3 linked regions of the Halorhodospira halophila SL1 genome follow. The protein of the gene in region 3 interacts with the protein of the main gene of each other region in a pairwise test. Links are inferred from orthologs where the notes say so. Each region holds a gene or a part of one and is shown on either strand. Other genes may lie near its edges. The genes, in order: groL, nth and aceE.

Region 1 (6,351 bases), 1.4 Mb from region 3 along the record:
ACGCCACGCCGAGGAAGATGAAGCCGAAGACCTGCTTGACCGACTCCATCCACGGACCCGAGCGCGGCATCCAGCGCCCGGCGGCCGTGCCGACCGCCAGCAACGGCGCCCCCATACCCAGGGCCATGATGTAGAGCGCGCCGGCGCCCAGCACCACCTCACCGGTGTTGCCGATGAATGCCAGGGCGGCCACCAGCGCCGGCCCCGAGCAGGCACCGACGATCAGCGTGGAGAGCACACCCATGGCTGCCACGCCCGCCACCTGCCCGCCGGGCAGACGGCTGGAGGCGGCCTGCAGCCGCCCCTGGACCGACGCCGGCATCTGCAGGTTGTAGAGGCCGAACATCGCCAGCGCCAGGGCGACGAACAGGGCACTGAAGGCCACGGTAACCACCGGCCCCTGCAGATCGGCCTGGATGGCCCGCCCGGAGAGTCCGGCCAATGCACCGGCCAGGGCGTAGGTGATCGCCATGCCCTGGACATAGACGAAGGACAGCCAGAGCGCTCGACCGGTACCCGGCCGCCCGCCGCCCGGCTGGCTACCGACGATCAGCCCCGAGAGGATGGGGATCATCGGGTAGATGCAGGCGGTGAAGGCCAGCAACAGCCCGGCGGCAAAGAAACCGCCGAGGATGGCCCACAGATTCCCCCCACCGAGCAGCGCCTCCAGCTCGCCCATGGGGCCCTGGCCGCCGCCCCCGGCGGCACCGGCACCGCCGGAGCCATCGCTGTACTGTACCGCGCCGGAGGCGATCTCGGCTTCCAGACTGCTCGGCGGATAGCAGAGGGATTCGGGCTCGTTGCAGCCCTGGAACTCGGCGTAGAGCTGCGCCCCCTCGCCGACCGGTTCGGCGGTCTGCAGGTGCACCTGCAGCGTACCCCGGTAGATGACCACATCCCCGAAGAACTCATCGGAGAAGGCCTCGCCACTGGGGTAGGAGACCTCGATGATCTCGTTGTCGCCGTCGCGCAGCTCGAAGTCGAAGGCGTGGCGATAGAGGTAGTGGTCCTCGGCCACATCCCAGCGAGCGACCAGGCGATCCTCGCCCACCTGCTCGACGGTGAACGGGAAGATCTCCTGTTGATCCACCATTCCCTGTGCCGGGGTGGCCGCCACCAGCAGACCCAACGCCAGCCACAGCGCGGCGACCAGGCCACCTCGGTCGAATCGCATCCTGCCCGTCATCGAGTCATGCCCTCCTACCGGGTTTCTTCACGTATCCAGTCCAGGAACCCTGACAGGCCCTTTTCGATGCCGACCGCGATCACCTCCGGAAGTTCATAGGGATGCCGCTCCACAAGCAGCCCCTCCAATCGGGTGTAGGCAAAATCCGACGTCTTGATCACCAAGAGGCACTCCGTCTCGGCCTGCGCCTCCCCCTCCCAGTAGAAGACCGAGGTCACCCCCGGGACGATGTTGACGCAGGCGGCGAGCCGGGCCTCCACCACCTCGCCGGCCAGCCGGCGGGCGGTCTCCCCGTCGGGGCAGGTGCACAGGACGACCAGCTCCTTACTCGACATCGCTGAACCTCCTTGGGTGGCTTGCAGGGGTTGAATTCTACCACCGCCGTCCTCATCCACTTAGAACCGGCAGGGAACGTCACCCGGGCGGGTGCCGGAAGCCCTTGACGGGTTGCAACCGAACGATATGATTAGCACTCACGATAAGCGAGTGCTAACAAGCCGCCGAAGCCGCGGCGTACCAGACACTAGAGTCCACGACCAAGAGATAGAGGGAGAGAGGACCGATGAGCATCCGTCCCCTGCACGACCGAGTGGTCATCCAGCGCCTCGAGGAAGAGCGCACTTCCCCGGGCGGCATCGTCATCCCGGATACCGCGGCCGAGAAGCCGATGAAGGGTAAGGTCATCGCCGTGGGCCACGGCAAGACCCTCGACAACGGCGAGCGCCGCCCGGTGGAGGTCAATGTCGGCGACCAGGTCCTGTTCGGCAAGTACGCCGGCACCGAGGTCAAGATCGATGGCCAGGATTACCTGGTGATGCGCGAAGACGACATCATGGCCGTCTTCGAGGGCTAACGCAGCGCCAGCGTTTAGCGCGCAGCGACCCACCAACCCGAGACCCGAACACCGAATCGAGCAGAGGAGCCAACCATGGCTGCGAAGGAAATCCGTTTCTCCGATGATGCGCGCCAGCGCATGATGAGCGGCGTCAACCAGCTGGCGAACGCCGTCAAGGTCACCCTGGGCCCGCGCGGCCGCAACGCCGTGCTCGAGAAGAGCTTCGGCGCCCCCACCGTCACCAAGGACGGCGTCTCCGTCGCCAAGGAGATCGAGCTCGAAGATCACTTCGAGAACATGGGCGCCCAGATGCTCAAGGAGGTCTCCTCGCAGACCTCGGACGTCGCCGGTGACGGCACCACCACCGCCACCGTCCTGGCCCAGGCCATCCTGCGCGAGGGCATGAAGTCCCTGGCCGCGGGCATGAGCCCCATGGAGCTCAAGAAGGGCATCGAGAAGGCCACCGAGGCCGCCTCCAACTACCTGTCCGATGAGCTCTCCAAGCCCTGCGAGGACGACAACTCCATCGCCCAGGTGGGCACCATCTCCGCCAACTCCGACGAGGCCGTGGGCCGGATCATCGCCGACGCCATGGGCAAGGTCGGCAAGGAAGGTGTGATCACCGTCGAGGAGGGCTCCGGCCTGGATAACGAGCTGGATGTCGTCGAGGGCATGCAGTTCGACCGCGGTTACCTCTCCCCCTACTTCGTCACCGATCAGCAGACGATGAAGGCGGAGCTCGAGGACGCCGCGATCCTCCTCCACGACAAGAAGATCTCCAACATCCGCGATCTGCTGCCGCTGCTTGAGGGCGTGGCCAAGCAGAACCGCCCGCTGCTGATCATCGCCGAGGAGGTCGAGGGCGAGGCCCTGGCTACGCTGGTGGTCAACAACCTGCGCGGCATCGTCAAGGTCGCCGCGGTCAAGGCGCCGGGCTTCGGTGACCGCCGCAAGGCCATGCTCCAGGACATCGCCATCCTCACCGGCGGCACGGTCATCTCCGACGAGGTCGGCATGACCCTCGAGAACGCCACCGTGGACGACCTGGGCACCGCCAAGAAGGTGCAGATCTCCAAGGAGGAGACCACCATCGTCGGCGGCGCCGGCCGTCACGACGACATCATGGCCCGCGTCGAGCAGATCCGCGCCCAAATGGAGGAGTCCACCTCCGACTACGACAAGGAGAAGCTCCAGGAGCGCGTGGCCAAGCTCGTCGGCGGCGTGGCCGTGATCAAGGTCGGCGCGGCCACCGAGGTCGAGATGAAGGAGAAGAAGGCCCGCGTCGAGGACGCCCTGCACGCCACCCGCGCTGCGGTGGAAGAGGGCATCGTTCCCGGCGGTGGCACGGCCTTGATCCGCGCCCTGGCCGCCCTCGAGGGCCTGAGCGGCGCCAACGAGGAGCAGACCCAGGGCATCGCACTGGTCCGCCGTGCCATGGAAGAGCCGCTGCGCCAGCTGGTCCTCAACGCCGGCGAAGACGCCTCCGTGGTGGTCAACAAGGTCCGTGAGGGCACCGGCAACCACGGCTACAACGTGGCCACCGGCGAGTACGGCGACCTGGTACAGGCCGGCGTCCTCGACCCGACCAAGGTCACCCGCTCGGCCCTGCAGAACGCTGCCTCCGTGGCCGCGCTGATGCTGACCACCGAGGCCATGGTCGCCGACCTGCCGAAGAAGGACGACGAAGGCGGTGGCGGCGACATGGGTGGCATGGGCGGCATGGGGGGCATGGGCGGCATGATGTAAGCCGTCCGGTTCCCCGGCGCCCTGACGCCGTTAAGACCCCTGCTGGGCACGCCCCAGCGGGGGTCTTTGTTTTTGTACAATACGAGCAATCGGCACAGGCTCACCACGGGGCAACAGTGATGATGACCACTCAAAAGGCCGCAAGACGTATCCTGGGTACTAGCGCGGAGCTCTGGGTCAACCCCCAACGCATCTCGCAGCACCGGGGGAGCAAACACCCCTATACCGCGGTCATCCGTGCTCGGTACAACACCAAGCTACGTCGGCCGATCACATGGCTCAGCCGGAAATGGCACCCGTTCTTCCTGAAGCATTCCTGGTTACCAGAAGGCACCCCCATTGAGGCGGAGCCCAAGTACCGACGTATCGCGGACTTGATCGAGAAAAAAAGCAATTACCGCGAGAGCGAGTGGTACGTGAAGTTGCGCGAGGAGGTACGAACTCGGGGATCGGCGCGTTACAAATTCCGAAGGATGCGAACCGAGGCGTGCGTAGATGCGTTTTTCCAAGAGCATGTGCTGCCCTTGATCATGACCATGGAGCGGGATGGTTATCAGGCTAATCCCAGGGACGAGCATGGGACTGTCCTCGTCGGTGAAGATGGCTGCCTCTACAAGACTGGCGGCGGCAGTCACCGTTTCTACGTTGCTCGCCTGGTTGGGGTGAACCGTCTACCAGTGGCCGTCATTGGCGTTCACGAGGAGTGGGCCCGCGCGCATGGAATTGCTTGCGAACGCAGTGGGTTACAACAATTGCCCCCATTACTTCGCAACCTTGAGCAAAGATACGCATAGGATAGGTAGAGTGACCCCCACAAAGCCCCAGCAACCCCAGAAGAAAAAGAAGAAAAAAGCCTCATCCAACCCTCGACACCCACGCTACTGGCCGACTTGGGTGGGACTTGGCGTGATGCGGCTGCTTGCCCTTCTCCCGATTCCGTTGATTGGGCGCATCGGTGACGGGCTCGGAATGTTGCTGTGGGTTGCCGTCCCGCCGCGACGGCATATCGTCCGCACGAATCTTGGGCTCGCCTTCCCGGATCGTTCGCTCGCCGAGCGAAGGCGGCTCGAGCGGGCCCACTTCCGCTCCGCAGCACGGGGCATGCTTGAGGGGGCTCTGGCCTGGTGGGCATCCATCGAGCGCCTTGCCCCCTACTACACCATTGAGGGCCTGGAAAACATCGAAGTCGCCCGGCGGGCCGGACGAGGCGTGATCCTGCTGATGCCGCACTACACCACCATGGAGATGTGCGGAAAGATCATCGGTCACCACGTCCCGGATTTCCACCCCGTCTACAAACCCACCAAGGACCCTGCCTTCAACACCGCGATGGTGCGCATCCGGAGCACCGGGGTCGCGGGGCTGCTGGTCAACGACGACATGCGGGGGATCCTGCGCGTTCTGCGTAACGGTCAGGTGATCTGGTACGCACCCGACCAGGACTTCGGACGCCGTGGCTGCGTCTTTGCGCCCTTTATGGGCGTAGCCACCAGCACCCTGACGACGACCGCGCGCCTGGCTCAGCGCTCAGGCGCTCCGCTCGTGCCGCTGCACTGTGAACGCTTGCCCGGGAACCGCTGGCACGTGCGTGCCGACACCCCACTGGAAGGGTTTCCGAGCGGCGATGACGAAAAAGATGCAACCCGCATCAACTCGGTCATCGAGGCCCAGGTCCGGCAGGCGCCGGAGCAGTACCTGTGGCTGCACCGCCGCTTCAAGACGCGCCCCGACCCCGACGCCCCCAACCCCTACACCCGGCCAGGGCGCAGGCGCTAGTCGGCCAGGGGCACGGAACGGCGGATGGAGGGGTGGCCGGTAAAGCCGGCCCACAGGTCGCGGAAGCACTCGCCGTTGAGCGGGTGGCGGGCCTCGGGGGCCAGTTCGGCCAGCGGTCGGAGGACGAAGTCGAACTGGAGGATCTCGCCCCGGGGCAGGGTGACCGGATCGCCGTCGATGACCGCATCCCCCCAGAGCAGCAGGTCCAGATCGAGGGTCCGCGCCGAGAACTTCCCGCCGGCACGGTGCCGGCCGTGGGCGTCTTCCAGCTCGCGCAGGGTGTCGAGGACGTCCTCCAGCGACTCCTCGGCCCGGAAGCTAGCCACCAGGTTGTAGAAGTCCTCGCCCTCGAAGCCCACCGCCGCCGTCTCGTAGACGGTGGAGAAGACCATGTCCGGCCAGCGCACGCGCAGTTCCGCCATGGCCGAACGGATGTTGCGGTCGCGATCGATGTTGCTGCCGATGCTCAGATACGCCTGTCTCAACGCCGCTCGCCTCGCTCGATGGTCACGCCTACGTCGTCCGCGCCGCGCAGCGCGCCGGGCTTGCTCACCGAGAGCCGCAGCCACGCCACGCCGAACTCGTCGCGAACGATCTTCGCCACTTCCTCGGCCAGCGTCTCCACGAGCAGGAACTCACTCTCCCCGACGAACCCGATGATCCGCTTGCCGATGGCCTTGTAATCGAGGGCGTCGTCGATGGAGTCGGTAGCCGCAGCCCGAGCGACGTCGGCGGACATCTCCAGGTCAATACGCACCCGCTGGCGGATGCGCCGTTCCCACTCGAAGATGCCGATGACGGTCTCGAC
Region 2 (6,378 bases), 310 kb from region 3 along the record:
GAGGCCCACTCGGCGATCTACGACGCCGAGAAGACCGCCGAGCTCTTCTGCGCCATCGTCAACTGCTGGGACGCGCACTGCGGCCGTCCGTCCAGCTTCTAGCCGCCGGGATTCCAAGGGGTTGCGGTGCTTGCGCCGGGTCCCGTCGGCGGTTAGGTTAGACGTTTTTTCCCGGCTTCTAGAGCCGGTTCCATGCGGGTATGAAACGGTCCATGCAAGCCCTGATCCCCACCTACAACCGCCTGCCCGTCGCCTTCACCCGGGGTGAGGGGGCGTGGCTGTACGACGAGCAGGGTCACGCCTATCTCGACGGCGTGGCCGGTATCGCCGTGTGCGGGCTGGGCCACAGCCATCCGGCCATCGCCCGGGTGGTGGCCGAGCAGGCGCAGACCCTGGTGCACACCTCCAACCTCTACCGGGTGCCGCTGCAGGAACGCCTGGCCGAGCGCCTGTGCGCCGCCGCCGGGATGGGCGCGGCGTTTTTCTGCAACTCCGGGGCCGAGGCCAACGAGGCGGCCATCAAACTGGCCCGCCGGTATGCGGCCGGCCGCGGCATCACGGCGCCGCAGATCGTGGTGGCCGACGGCGCCTTCCACGGCCGGACCCTGGGGGCGCTGGCGGCCACCGGGAACCCGCAGGCCCACGAGGGGTTCGCGCCGCTGCCCGAGGGCTTCCTGCGTGTGCCCTACGGGGATGCCGACGCGGTGGCGGCCGTCGACGATCCGGCGGTCTGCGCCGTGCTGGTCGAGCCGATCCAGGGCGAGGGCGGGGTGCAGATCCCGCCGGCGGACTACCTGGCGCGGCTGCGCCGGCTCTGCGACGAGCGCGGCTGGCTGCTGATGCTCGACGAGGTGCAGACCGGCATGGGGCGGACCGGCACGCTGTTCGCCTTCGAGCAGGCCGGCATCCGCCCGGACGTCCTGGTGCTGGCCAAGGCCCTGGGCAACGGTCTGCCCATCGGCGCCTGCCTGGCCGCCGCCGAGCACGCCGAGATCCTTGGCCCCGGCAGCCACGGCACGACCTACGGCGGCAATCCGCTGGCCGCCCGGGCGGCGCTGGCGGTGCTCGACACCCTCGAGGGCGAGGACCTGCCGGCGGCCGCCGCCCGAGCCGGCGAGGCGCTGCGTGCCCGCCTGGCCGAGGGGCTGGCCGGTGTCGACGGGGTGCGGGAGATCCGCGGCCGCGGGCTGATGGTCGGCGTCGAGCTCGCCGTGGAGGCCAGCGCCCTGCCGCGCCAGGCCCTGGAGGCCGGACTGCTGATCAACGTGACCGCCGGCCGCGTGGTCCGGCTGGTCCCGCCGCTGACCCTGGACGATGATGAGATCCGCCAGCTCGCCGACGGCGTCGTCGACCTAGTGCGCCGCCACCTGGCCGGCGCCTGACCTGAACCGAACCAAGGAGGGCGTCCTGGATGCGCCACTTCCTCACCCTGCGTGACTGCTCCGTCGACGAGATCCACCAGCTGCTGCGCCGGGCCACGGAGCTGCGCGACATGCACCGTGCCGGGCATCTGCACCAGCCCCTGCAGGGCCGGGTGCTGGGGATGGTCTTCGAGAAATCCTCCACCCGCACCCGGGTCTCCTTCGAGGCCGGCATGGCGCAGCTCGGGGGCCACGCCCTGTTCCTCTCGCCGCGGGATACCCAGCTTGGGCGCGGCGAGCCGGTGGAGGACACCGCCCGGGTGGTCTCGCGCATGGTCGATGCGGTGATGATCCGCACCTTCGGCCACGATATGCTGGAGCGCTTCGCCGGCCACTCGGCGGCGCCGGTGATCAACGGCCTCTCGGACCTGTGCCACCCGTGCCAGCTGCTGGCCGATCTGCAGACCTTCACCGAGCACCGCGGGCCGATCACCGACCGGCGCGTGGCGTGGATCGGCGACGGCAACAACATGTGCCATAGCTGGATCGAGGCCGCTGGCCTGCTCGGCTTCGACCTGCACATCGCCGCGCCGCCGGGGTACCGCCCGGAGGCGGACATCCTGGCGCTGGGCGGTGACCGCGTCCAGGTCTTCGACGACGCCTACGCCGCCGCCGAGGGCGCCGACCTGGTCACCACCGACGTCTGGGCGAGCATGGGCCAGGAGAGCGAGCAGGCGGCCCGCGAGGAGGCCTTCCGCGGCTTCTGCGTGACCGAGTCGCTGATGGAGTGTGCCGGCGAGCAGGCGCTGTTCATGCACTGCCTGCCGGCCCACCGGGGCGAGGAGGTGGAGGCCGCGGTGCTCGAAGGACCGCAGAGCGTCGTCTGGGACGAGGCGGAGAATCGCCTGCACGCCCAGAAGGCGCTGCTTGAATTCCTGATGCTGGGATACTGACCCCTGAACCTGAATACCGAGGAGCTCCCCATGTCGGACGTCAAGAAGGTCGTACTCGCCTACTCCGGCGGTCTCGACACCTCCGTGATCCTCAAGTGGCTCGAGGAGACCTACGGCTGCGAGGTGGTGACATTCACCGCCGATCTGGGCCAGGGCGAGGAGCTGGAGCCCGCCCGGCGCAAGGCGGAGGCGTTCGGGATCCGCGAGATCTACGTCGATGATCTGCGCGAGGAGTTCGCCCGCGACTTCGTCTTCCCGATGTTCCGCGCCAACGCCGTCTACGAGGGCGAGTACCTGCTCGGCACCTCCATCGCCCGGCCGCTGATCGCCAAGCGGCAGGTGGAGATCGCCCGCGAGACCGGCGCCGACGCCGTCGCCCACGGCGCCACCGGCAAGGGCAATGATCAGGTCCGCTTCGAGCTCGGCTACTACGGCCTCGAGCCGGGGATCAAGGTCATCGCCCCGTGGCGGGAGTGGGACCTCAACTCCCGCGAGCGGCTCCTGCAGTACGCCGAGCGCCACGGCATCGACATCGAGGGCAAGCGCGAGGAGGGCGGCGCGCCGTACTCCATGGACGCCAACCTGCTGCACATCTCCTACGAGGGCGGGGTCCTGGAGGACACCTGGACCGAGGCCGAGGAGGCGATGTGGCTGTGGACCAACGCGCCGGAGGCGGCGCCGGACGAGCCGCAGTACATCGACATCGCCTTCGCCGGTGGCGATCCGGTGGCCATCGACGGCGAGCGGCTCTCGCCGGCGGCGCTGCTCGGCCGGCTCAACGACCTGGGGGCGCGCCACGGCATCGGCCGGATCGACATCGTCGAGAACCGCTACGTGGGCATGAAGTCCCGCGGCTGCTACGAGACCCCCGGCGGCACCATCCTGCTGCGCGCCCACCGTGCCATGGAGTCGATCACCCTGGATCGCGATGCGGCGCACCTGAAGGACGAGCTGATGCCGCGCTACGCCGAGCTGGTCTACAACGGCTACTGGTTCGCCCCGGAGCGCGAGGCGCTGCAGGCGATGATCGACCAGACCCAGCAGGACGTCGAGGGCACCGTGCGCCTGAAGCTCTACAAGGGCAACGTCATCGTCGTCGGCCGCCAGTCGCCGAAGAGCCTCTTCGACGCCTCGGTGGCCACCTTCGAGGACGACGCCGGCGCCTACGACCAGAAGGACGCCGAGGGCTTCATCCGCCTCAACGCCCTGCGGCTGCGCCTCGGCGCCAAGCGCCGCGGCTGACCCCGGCGCGGAGGCACCGCTGCCGGCGCCCCGTCGGTAGCGGTGCCGGTGGGCTGCGCCCCCTCATGGCGCCGTGGCCGGTGCCCCCACCTCTTAGGTCCGTTCCGGGTCTTTCTCCGGGAAGGCGCACAGATCAGCGATCACGCACGCCCCGCAGCGCGGGCGGCGGGCGGTGCAGGTGTAGCGCCCGTGCAGGATCAGCCAGTGGTGGGCGTGGAGTCGGAACGGCTCCGGCGTCACCGCCTCCAGCCCCGCCTCCACCTCGCGGACGTTCTTCCCCGGGGCCAGCCCGGTGCGGTTGGCGACGCGGAAGATGTGCGTATCCACGGCGATGGTCGGCTCGCCGAAGGCGACGTTGAGGATGACGTTGGCCGTCTTGCGCCCGACCCCGGGCAGGGCCTCCAGGGCCGGGCGGTCGCGGGGCACCTGGCCGTCGTGGTGCTCGATGAGCTGCTGGCTGGCGGCGATGATGTTGCGCGCCTTGTTGTTGTAGAGCCCGATGTGCTGGATGTACGGCTTGAGGCCGGCCTCGCCGAGGGCGAGCATCGCCTCGGGGGTGTTGGCCACCGGGAAGAGCTGCCGGGTGGCGCGGTTGACGCTCTCATCGGTGCTCTGCGCCGAGAGCGAGACCGCCACCAGCAGCTCGTAGGGGGTCTCGTAGAGGAGCTCGGTCTCCGGCTCGGGCAGCGCCTCTCTCAGCCGCCGGTAGAGCTCGTGGCGCTGCTCAGCGTCCATGGCGGTCGTCGATGCGGTTCTTGATCGCCAGCAGCAGGGCCAGGCCGATGAACGCCCCCGGCGGCAGGATGGCCAGCAGGAAGACGTCGCCGTCGACCAGCTCGAGCGTCCAGTTCGCGGCGATCGGACCGAAGAGCTGTTCGGCGCCGTCGAGCAGGGTGCCGCGGCCGATGAGCTCGCGCAGGGCGCCGAGGACGATGAGCACGGCGGCGAAGCCGGTGCCGGTGGCGATGCCGTCCAGCGCCGCCGGGCCCACCGGCTGGCGCGAGGCGAACGCCTCGGCCCGGGCGAGGATGGCGCAGTTGGTGACGATCAGGGGCAGGAACAGGCCCAGGGTGCGGTAGAGGTCGTGGAGCCACGCCGCCACCACCAGCTCGACGATGGTGACGAAGGCGGCGATGACCAGGATAAAGACCGGGATGCGCACGTCCTGGGGGACGAGGTTGCGGATCAGCGAGACCACCACGCTGGAGGCGGTGACCACCAGCAGGGTGGCGATGCCCAGGCCGAGCCCGGCCACGGCGGTGGTGGTTACCGCCAGCAGTGGGCAAAGGCCGAGCAGCTGGACCAGGGCGGCGTTGTTGCCCCACAGGCCGTCGCGGAAGATGCTGCGTGGGGTGGGGGTCTCGCTCATCCGGTGGGGCCCTCGTCACTGTGGCCGTCGGCCTCGGGGTCGACGGCGGTGCCGTCCTCGGCCTGGTCGACACCGCGGTAGGCCTCCGGCTCGGCGGTGTAGTCGATCAGCACCTCGCGCACGGCGTCGACCACCGCCCGGGCGGTGATGGTCGCCCCGGTGATGCCGTCGAACTGCCCGCCGTCCTGGCGCACGCGCCAGTCGTCCTCCGGCGGGTCGCCCAGGGTCCGGTCGTCGAAGCCGTACATCCAGTCGCTGCGTGCGGTCTCGATGGCGTCGCCCAGCCCCGGCGTCTCGCGGTGGGCCACGGTGCGCACGCCCAGGACCCGGCCGTCGGCGTCGAGGCCGACGAGCAGGCGGATGGTGCCGGCGTAGCCCTCCGGGGTCTCCACCTCCACCGCCGCGCCCAGGTACTCGTCGCCGGCGTAGGCCGGGTAGATGCGCAACGGGGTGTCGTGATCCAGTGGGGTGGGGCGCTGGTAGACCTGGTCCTCGGGGGCGTTGTCGTGGCCCTCGGGCAGGACGGCGGCCAGACGATCAAGGACCACCTGCCGTTCGGCGGTGGCGATCCGCTCCCGGGTCTGCTCGTGGACCAGGGCCACGGCGGCCAGCCCGACGCCCACGAACAGGGCGAGGATGCCCCCGGCGCGCAGGCTCACCGGTAGGGTCATGCGGCCTCCCCGGCGCTGCGGCGTACCACGTAGTCGAGCAGCGGCGCGGTGGCGTTGAGCATCAGCACGGCGAAGGCGAAGCCGTCCGGGTGGCCGCCGAGTTCGCGGATGACCAGCGCCACCACGCCGATCAGTGCGGCGTAGATCAGCCGCGCCGTGGGCTCCCGCGGGGCGCTGACCGGGTCCGTGGCGATGAAGAAGGCCACCAGCAGGGTTGCCCCGGAGAGCAGGTGAAAGAGGACCGGGGCGCCGTCACCGAGCTGCAGCAGCGCCGCGGTGGCGGCGGTGCCGACCAGCACCCCGACCGGCAGGCGCCAGTCGACGATGCGCAGGGCCAGCAGGCCGGCGCCGCCGAGCAGCAAGGCGGCGCCGAGCCACAGCCAGGCGCCGGCGGCCTGGGTCTGCCCCCACAGGCCGCCATCGCCGGGCAGGGCGGCGAAGCCCTCGGTGGCCAGCCGGTCCAGCGGCGTGGCGTGGGTCATGGCGTCGGCAATGGGCGGCAGGGCGCCGGTGAGGAAGTAGTGCAGGGCCTCGGTGGCGGGTACCGCGGCCCCCACGCCGGTCTCCGGGGCCGGCCACAGGCTCACCGCCTGGGGGAAGGCGAGGACCACCGCCAGGTAGCCGACCATGGCCGGATTGAAGATGTTCTGCCCCAGCCCGCCGTAGACCTGCTTGCCCAGCAGCACGGCCAGGGCGCCGGCCAGGGCGGGGATCCAGAAGGGCAGCAGGGGCGGCAGGGCGATGCCGATGATCAGGGCCGCCAGGGGCGTGCTGCCGTCGGT
Region 3 (6,565 bases):
CCGCCAGCCCCTGGGTCAGCTGCTTGATGATGCCGCGCTTCCAGTCGTTGAGCTGCTCCAGATCGATCTTCGGCTTGCCGAAGGCGATCCCGTGGGCAGCGAATTGATCGGCCTCGTCCACCACCTTGGCGGCGTGGAGCAGCGCCTTGGAGGGGATACACCCGACGTTGAGGCAGACGCCGCCGAGGACCGGGTAGCGATCCACCAGCACCACCTTCAGGCCCAGATCGGCGGCCCGAAAGGCGGCACTGTAGCCGCCCGGCCCCGCCCCCAGGACCACCACGTCGCAGTCCGGGTCCTGCGGCGCGCCAGCAGCTGCCGCCGCCGGGGCTGGCGCGGTCGGCTCGACCGGACCCGGCGACGGCGCCTCGGCCGACTCGCCCGGGGGCGCCGCGCGCTCCTCGTTGCCACCTGCCGCGTCCGCCTCCGCCTCCGCCTCGAGGGTCAGGATGGGCGCCCCTTCGGAGACGGTGTCGCCCACCGCCACATGGACCTCGCGGACCACGCCGGCGGCGGAGGCCGGCACCTCCATGCTCGCCTTGTCGGACTCCAGCGTGATCAGCGACTGTTCGGACTCGATCCGATCCCCGGGGCCGACCAGCACCTCGATAACCTCTACGGCCTCGAAGCCGCCGATATCCGGTACCTTGACCTGTTGCTCAGCCATGCCGTGCTCCAATCCTTACCGAGACCGCCGGCGCAGGGCGCCGGCCGTGGTTTGCGCGGGGGCGACCACCGGCCCCCGCGCCCCCTGAGCGATTGCCTGCCTACAACACCAGCCGGCGCAGGTCGCCGAGGACCTGGCTCAGGTAGTTGGTGAAGCGGGCAGCCATGGCGCCATCGATGACCCGGTGGTCGTAGGAGAGCGACAGCGGGAGCATCAGCCGCGGCTGGAAGGTCTGCCCATCCCACACCGGCCGGGTCTGCGACCGGGAGACACCGAGGATGGCCACTTCCGGAGCGTTGACAATGGGCGTGAACGCGGTACCGCCGATACCACCGAGGCTCGAGATGGAGAAGCAGCCGCCCTGCATGTCCGCCGGACCGAGCTTGCCGTCCCGGGCCTTGGCCGAGAGGGTGCCGAGGTCCTCGGCGATCTGCAGGACGCCTTTCTGGTCGGCGTCACGCAGCACCGGCACCACCAGCCCCTCCGGGGTGTCGACGGCGACGCCGATGTGGCAGTAGTGCTTGAGGATCAGCTCCTGCCCGTCCGCCGAAAGGCTGGCGTTAAAACGCGGATACTCCGCCAGGGCGGCGGCCGCCGCCCGGACCAGGAAGGCCAGCGGGGTCAGCTTCACCCCCCGCGCCTCGGCCTCCTTCTTGAGAGATTGGCGGAACGCCTCCATCTCGGTGATATCGGCCTCGTCGAACTGGGTCACGTGCGGGACATTCAGCCAGCTCCGGTGCAGGTGCGGCCCCGAGAGGCGCTGGATACGGGTGAGCGGCACGCGCTCCACCTCGCCGAAGCGGCTGAAGTCCTGCTCCGGGATCGGCGGGATGCCGGCCCCTTCGGCAGCGGGGGCACCGGCGGCGCCAGCCGGCGGCGCCTCCTGGCCCTGCATCACCTGCTTGACGTAGGCCTCCACGTCCTCACGGCGGATGCGCCCCTTACGCCCGCTGCCCTGCACGCGGGAGAGATCGACCCCGAGCTCGCGGGCGTAGCGGCGTACCGAGGGGCTGGCGTGGGCGGCGCGATGGCCGTCGCGGTCGATCGCCGGCGACTCGTCGACACCTCCGGCTGCAGCGCCCCCGCCACTGCCCGCGGAGGCAGCCGGTTGCGCCGCGGCGGCGGGGGCCGCGGTCGCTGGCGCGCCGCCATCGGCCGACGGGGCCGTTTCCTCCGCCGGGCCACCCGCGGCGGCCGGGGCCTCGGCCTGCGTCGCCGGTTCCGCCGGCTCGGCGACAGGATCAACGGTGGCAACGACACTCCCCTCGGAGACGGTATCCCCCACGGCCACATGCACCGCTCGGATCTCGCCCCCGACCTCGGCCGGCACCTCCATGCTCGCCTTGTCGGACTCCAGTGTGATCAGCGACTGCTCGGCCTCGATCCGGTCGCCGGGCGCAACCAGGACCTCGATGACCTCCACCTCCTCGAAGCCGCCGATATCCGGTACCTTGAGCTCCTGTTCCGCCACGGTCACACCTCCCACGGGTTCGGGGCATCCGCCGCCAGCTGGTACTTGCCGATGGCCTCGCTGACCTTCGCGGCCTCGATGGTGCCCTCATCGGCGAGGGCGTAGAGGGCCGCTGCGGCGATGTGGTGGCGGTCCACCTCAAAGAAGCGCCGGAGCTTCTCCCGGGTATCCGAGCGGCCAAAACCGTCGGTCCCCAGGGACCAGAACTTGCGCCCGATGTAGGGGCGGATCTGATCGGGGTAGGCGCGCATGTAGTCCGTGGCGGCGACCGCCGGACCGCTGTACCTCTCCAGGCACGCCTGCAGGTAGGACTGGCGGCGCTCCGCCTCCGGGTGGAGCCGATTGGCCCGGGCGCAGACCATCCCGTCGCGGGCCAACTCGGTGAACGAGGGGCAGCTCCAGATGTCGGCGTGGACGCCGAAGTCGTTGGCGAGCAGATCCGCCGCCGCCAACACCTCGCGGAAGATGCTGCCCGAGCCCATCAGCTGCACCCGCGGCCCCTTCTTCTCGGGCCCGGCCCGGAAGAGGTACATGCCGCGGCGGATCCCCTCCTCGGCCCCCTCCGGCATCGCCGGGTGGGTGTGGTTCTCGTTGTAGACGGTCAGGTAGTAGAAGCAGTTCTCCTGCTCGGCGTACATCCGCCGCAGCCCGTCTTGGACGATCACCGCCAGCTCGTAGTCGAAGGCCGGGTCGTAGGAGACGCAGTTGGGGATGGTCGAGGCGAGGACGTGGCTGTGGCCGTCCTGGTGCTGCAGCCCCTCGCCGTTGAGGGTGGTCCTGCCAGCGGTGCCGCCGATGAGGAAGCCGCGGGCCTGGATATCCCCAGCCGCCCAGCACAGATCCCCCACGCGCTGGAAGCCGAACATGGAGTAGAAGATGTAGAAGGGGATCATGTTGACGCCGTGGTTGGCGTAGGACGTGGCCGCGGCCATCCACGAGGACATGGCCCCGGCCTCGTCGAGGCCTTCCTCGAGGATCTGCCCGGTCTGCGCCTCGCGGTAGGACATCAGCTGGTCGGCGTCTTCGGGCTCGTAGAGCTGGCCGACGTTGGAGTAGATGCCGAGCTGACGGAACAGCCCCTCCATGCCGAAGGTGCGCGCCTCGTCGGGGATGATGGGCACCACCCGCTGGCCGACCTGTTTGTCGCGGGTGAGTACCGTCAGGGCGCGCACGAAGGCCATGGTGGTGGAGAGTTCCCGCTCGCCGCTGTCTTTGAGCAGGGCGTCGAAGGCGGAGAGCTCCGGCACCTCGAGCGCCGGGGCCCGTTCGTAGCGCACCGGCATATAGCCGCCCAGGGCCTGGCGACGCTCGTGGAGATAGCGCATCTCCGGGGCGTCGTCGTCGGGCTTGTAGAAGGGCGTCTCCTTGAGCTGCTCGTCGGGGATGGGGATCTCGTAGTGATCCCGGAACCGGCGCAGGGCGTTCTCGCCCATCTTCTTCTGCTGGTGGGTGATGTTCTGCCCCTCGCCGGCCTCGCCCATGCCGTAGCCCTTGACCGTCTTGGCCAGGATCACGGTGGGCTGCCCGGTGTGGTTCACCGCGGCGTGGTAGGCGGCGTAGACCTTGTGCGGGTCGTGGCCACCGCGGTTGAGCCGGTAGATGTCGTAGTCCGACATGCCGGCGACCATCTTCTCCAGCTCTGGATCCTTGGCGAAGAAGTGCTTGCGCGTGTAATCGCCGCCGCGCGCCTTGAAGGCCTGGTACTCGCCGTCGACGGCCTCCTCCATGCGCTGCTGCAGGAGCCCCTCGTGGTCGAGCTCCAGCAGTGGGTCCCAGCGCGAGCCCCAGATCACCTTGATGACGTTCCAGCCGGCGCCGCGGAACTCGCCCTCGAGTTCCTGGATGATCTTGCCGTTGCCACGTACCGGACCGTCGAGACGCTGCAGGTTGCAGTTGACCACGAAGATCAGGTTGTCGAGCTGCTCGCGGGCGGCGAGGCCGATGGAGCCCATGGACTCCGGCTCGTCCATCTCGCCATCACCCATGAAGCACCAGACCTTCCGACCGCTGGTGTCCTCAATCCCGCGGTGGTGGAGGTACTTCATCATGCGCGCCTGCTGCACCGCCTGGATGGGGCCGAGGCCCATGGAGACGGTGGGGAACTGCCAGAAGTCGGGCATCAGCCACGGGTGCGGGTAGGAGCTGACACCGTCGCCGTCGACATCCTGGCGGAAGCCCGCCAGTTGCTCGGCGCTGAGCCGGCCTTCGAGGTAGGCGCGGGCGTAGATGCCCGGTGCCGAGTGGCCCTGGAAGAAGACCAGATCGCCGTCCTGCTCCTCGTTGGGGGCCCGCCAGAAGTGGTTGAAGCCGACCTCGTAGAGCGTGCAGGCCGAGGCGTAGCTGGCGATGTGCCCACCGATGCCGTCGTGCTCACGGTTAGCGGCGACCACCATGGCGATGGCGTTCCAGCGCACCAGCGCCCGGATGCGCCACTCCAGGTGGTGATCGGTGTACTCCGGCGGACGGACCTCCAGGTGGCGGGGGATGGTGTTGATGTAGCCGGTCGTGGCCTTGAATGGTAGGTGCCCCAAGCGTCGGCGGCCCTTGCTGACCAGGTGCTCCAGGATCTGCTGTGCCCGCTCGGGGCCCTCGTGTTCGATCACCGCATCCAGGGCGTCGAGCCACTCCTGGATCTCCTCCGGATCCGGATCGTCGCGCAACTCGGGTATCGATTGCATGGTCTACCTCCTGGTTAAGAGTCGCCGGGGCCCACGGGGCGCGACACGGCGGGTGGCCAGGCCGCACCCGGCGGCCTTGTGGGCCCCCGGGCATTCCCCGCAGACGGGCGAGCATTGTTGTTCTTATCGCCTATGCCCTACCCCTCCCTGCCCGGGTCGTGTGCCGAGTCCTCGAGCAGTTCGTCGAGGGAGGCGCTCTTGCGGGTCGACATGCCCGCGGTCACCGCAAACCGCATGGCGTCCTCGACACTCATGTCCACCGGCTCGACCACGGAGGCCGGCGCCAGCAGCGTGTAGCCACCCACCTGATAGCTCATCGGGGTGTAAACGGCGATGGTGTGCTCGTCGCCCAGCCCCTCGGCCACGCCTTCCCACTGTCTGCGGGTGACCACGCCGAGGACCCGGTAGTCGCTGCCGGGCAGCGGCACCGTGACCACCTGGTCACCCAACTCTTCGGCACGGGAGACGAACCCGGTGAGATCCTGCACGGCGCCGTAGATGGTCTTGACCACCGGGAGCTGCAGGAGGATCTGTTCGAACCACTCCCACAGGCGGCGCAGGAGATAGAAATTGAGCAGCACGCCGATGGCGAAGATGCCGGCCACCGCCAGGGCGACACCCAGGCCGGGGTGGTACCAGGTCTCGGGGATGACAAGCTGGACGATGCTGCCGAGCGCCCGCTCGGCGGTGATGATCAGCCAGTAGAGAAGATAAAGGGTGACGACTGCCGGCAGGACGGCCAGCAGCCCCTTGAGGAATATCCCGCCAATCCTGCGCATGATGATCCTCCCCGCCCACCCGCCGGGGCGCGAGGGCGCCCCGGCCAGGCACTGGGGACCGCTCCGGGCTCAGCTCACCTTGGGGGCGAGCTCGCCGGACTCGTAGCGCTCGACCATGGTCTCCAGCGCGATCGGCTTGATCTTGGAGGCCATGCCCGCCGAACCGAAGGCCTCGTAGCGGGCCTTGCAGATCTCCTTCATGGCCTCGGTGGAGGCCTTCAGGAACTTACGCGGGTCGAAGTTCGACGGGTTCTCGGCCAGGTGCTTGCGCACCGCACCGGTGGAGGCCAGGCGCAGGTCCGTGTCGATGTTGACCTTACGCACGCCGTTGCGGATGCCCTCCTGGACCTCCTCGACCGGCACGCCGTAGGTCTCGGGGATCTCGCCGCCGAAGCGGTTGATCAGCTCCAGCCACTCCTGCGGCACCTGGGAGCTGCCGTGCATCACCAGGTGGGTGTCCGGCAGACGCTGGTGGATCTCCTTGATCCGGCTGATGGCCAGGATGTCGCCCGTCGGCGGGCGGGTGAACTTGTAGGCACCGTGGCTGGTGCCGCAGGCGATGGCGAGGGCGTCGACGTGGGTATCGCGGACGAACTGGGCCGCCTCCTCGGGATCGGTGAGGAGCTTGTCCTTGTCCATCTTGCCCTCAGCGCCGACGCCGTCCTCCTTGCCGGCCTCACCCGTCTCTAGGGAGCCGAGCACACCGATCTCGCCCTCGACGGAGACACCGCCGGCGTGGGCCATCTCGGCGGCGCGCCGGGTCACGCTGGCGTTGTAGTCGTAGTCGGCCGGGGTCTTGCCGTCTTCCTTCAGGGAGCCGTCCATCATCACCGAGGTGAACCCGGACTGGATGGCGCGCATGCAGGCACCGGGATTGGCACCGTGGTCGAGGTGGACCACCAGCGGCACGTCCGGGTAGGACTCCACGGCGGCCTCCATCAGGTGCCGATAGAAGGGGACACCGGCATAC

Evidence for each region.
Region 1: the proteins of aceE (region 3) and groL interact in binary tests that used the Escherichia coli proteins (3 or more experiments, as listed by UniProt). The link is inferred for Halorhodospira halophila SL1 from one-to-one orthologs.
Region 2: the proteins of aceE (region 3) and nth interact in binary tests that used the Escherichia coli proteins (3 or more experiments, as listed by UniProt). The link is inferred for Halorhodospira halophila SL1 from one-to-one orthologs.

What each region holds. Positions count from the first base shown.
Region 1 is NC_008789.1:2,563,991-2,570,341, forward strand. The notes cover bases 1,468-4,440. They hold groL (chaperonin GroEL), read left to right. Parts: upstream 1,468-2,114; coding sequence 2,115-3,767; downstream 3,768-4,440. Other genes in these bases: cutA (divalent-cation tolerance protein CutA), read right to left, coding at 1,468-1,521; groES (co-chaperone GroES), read left to right, coding at 1,749-2,039; HHAL_RS13370 (hypothetical protein), read left to right, coding at 3,887-4,440. Also shown: protein-disulfide reductase DsbD, read right to left, coding at 1-1,186; more of cutA, read right to left, coding at 1,201-1,467; more of HHAL_RS13370, read left to right, coding at 4,441-4,561; HHAL_RS11825 (lysophospholipid acyltransferase family protein), read left to right, coding at 4,485-5,543; folK (2-amino-4-hydroxy-6-hydroxymethyldihydropteridine diphosphokinase), read right to left, coding at 5,540-6,028; folB (dihydroneopterin aldolase), read right to left, coding at 6,025-6,351.
Region 2 is NC_008789.1:807,706-814,083, reverse strand. Bases 2,471-5,470 are described here. They hold nth (endonuclease III), read right to left. Parts: upstream 4,292-5,470; coding sequence 3,650-4,291; downstream 2,471-3,649. Other genes in these bases: HHAL_RS03715 (RnfABCDGE type electron transport complex subunit G), read right to left, coding at 4,922-5,470; HHAL_RS03720 (electron transport complex subunit E), read right to left, coding at 4,281-4,925; HHAL_RS03730 (argininosuccinate synthase), read left to right, coding at 2,471-3,556. In the rest of the region: rnt (ribonuclease T), read left to right, coding at 1-102; HHAL_RS03740 (aspartate aminotransferase family protein), read left to right, coding at 213-1,382; argF (ornithine carbamoyltransferase), read left to right, coding at 1,412-2,314; more of HHAL_RS03730, read left to right, coding at 2,345-2,470; more of HHAL_RS03715, read right to left, coding at 5,471-5,596; HHAL_RS03710 (RnfABCDGE type electron transport complex subunit D), read right to left, coding at 5,593-6,378. UniProt on the Escherichia coli protein: DNA repair enzyme that has both DNA N-glycosylase activity and AP-lyase activity. The DNA N-glycosylase activity releases various damaged pyrimidines from DNA by cleaving the N-glycosidic bond, leaving an AP (apurinic/apyrimidinic) site.
Region 3 is NC_008789.1:1,116,122-1,122,686, forward strand. What follows is about bases 1,941-5,127. They hold aceE (pyruvate dehydrogenase (acetyl-transferring), homodimeric type), read right to left. Parts: upstream 4,817-5,127; coding sequence 2,141-4,816; downstream 1,941-2,140. Other genes in these bases: aceF (dihydrolipoyllysine-residue acetyltransferase), read right to left, coding at 1,941-2,138; HHAL_RS05300 (DUF502 domain-containing protein), read right to left, coding at 4,954-5,127. In the rest of the region: lpdA (dihydrolipoyl dehydrogenase), read right to left, coding at 1-667; more of aceF, read right to left, coding at 768-1,940; more of HHAL_RS05300, read right to left, coding at 5,128-5,595; fba (class II fructose-bisphosphate aldolase), read right to left, coding at 5,665-6,565. UniProt on the Escherichia coli protein: Component of the pyruvate dehydrogenase (PDH) complex, that catalyzes the overall conversion of pyruvate to acetyl-CoA and CO(2).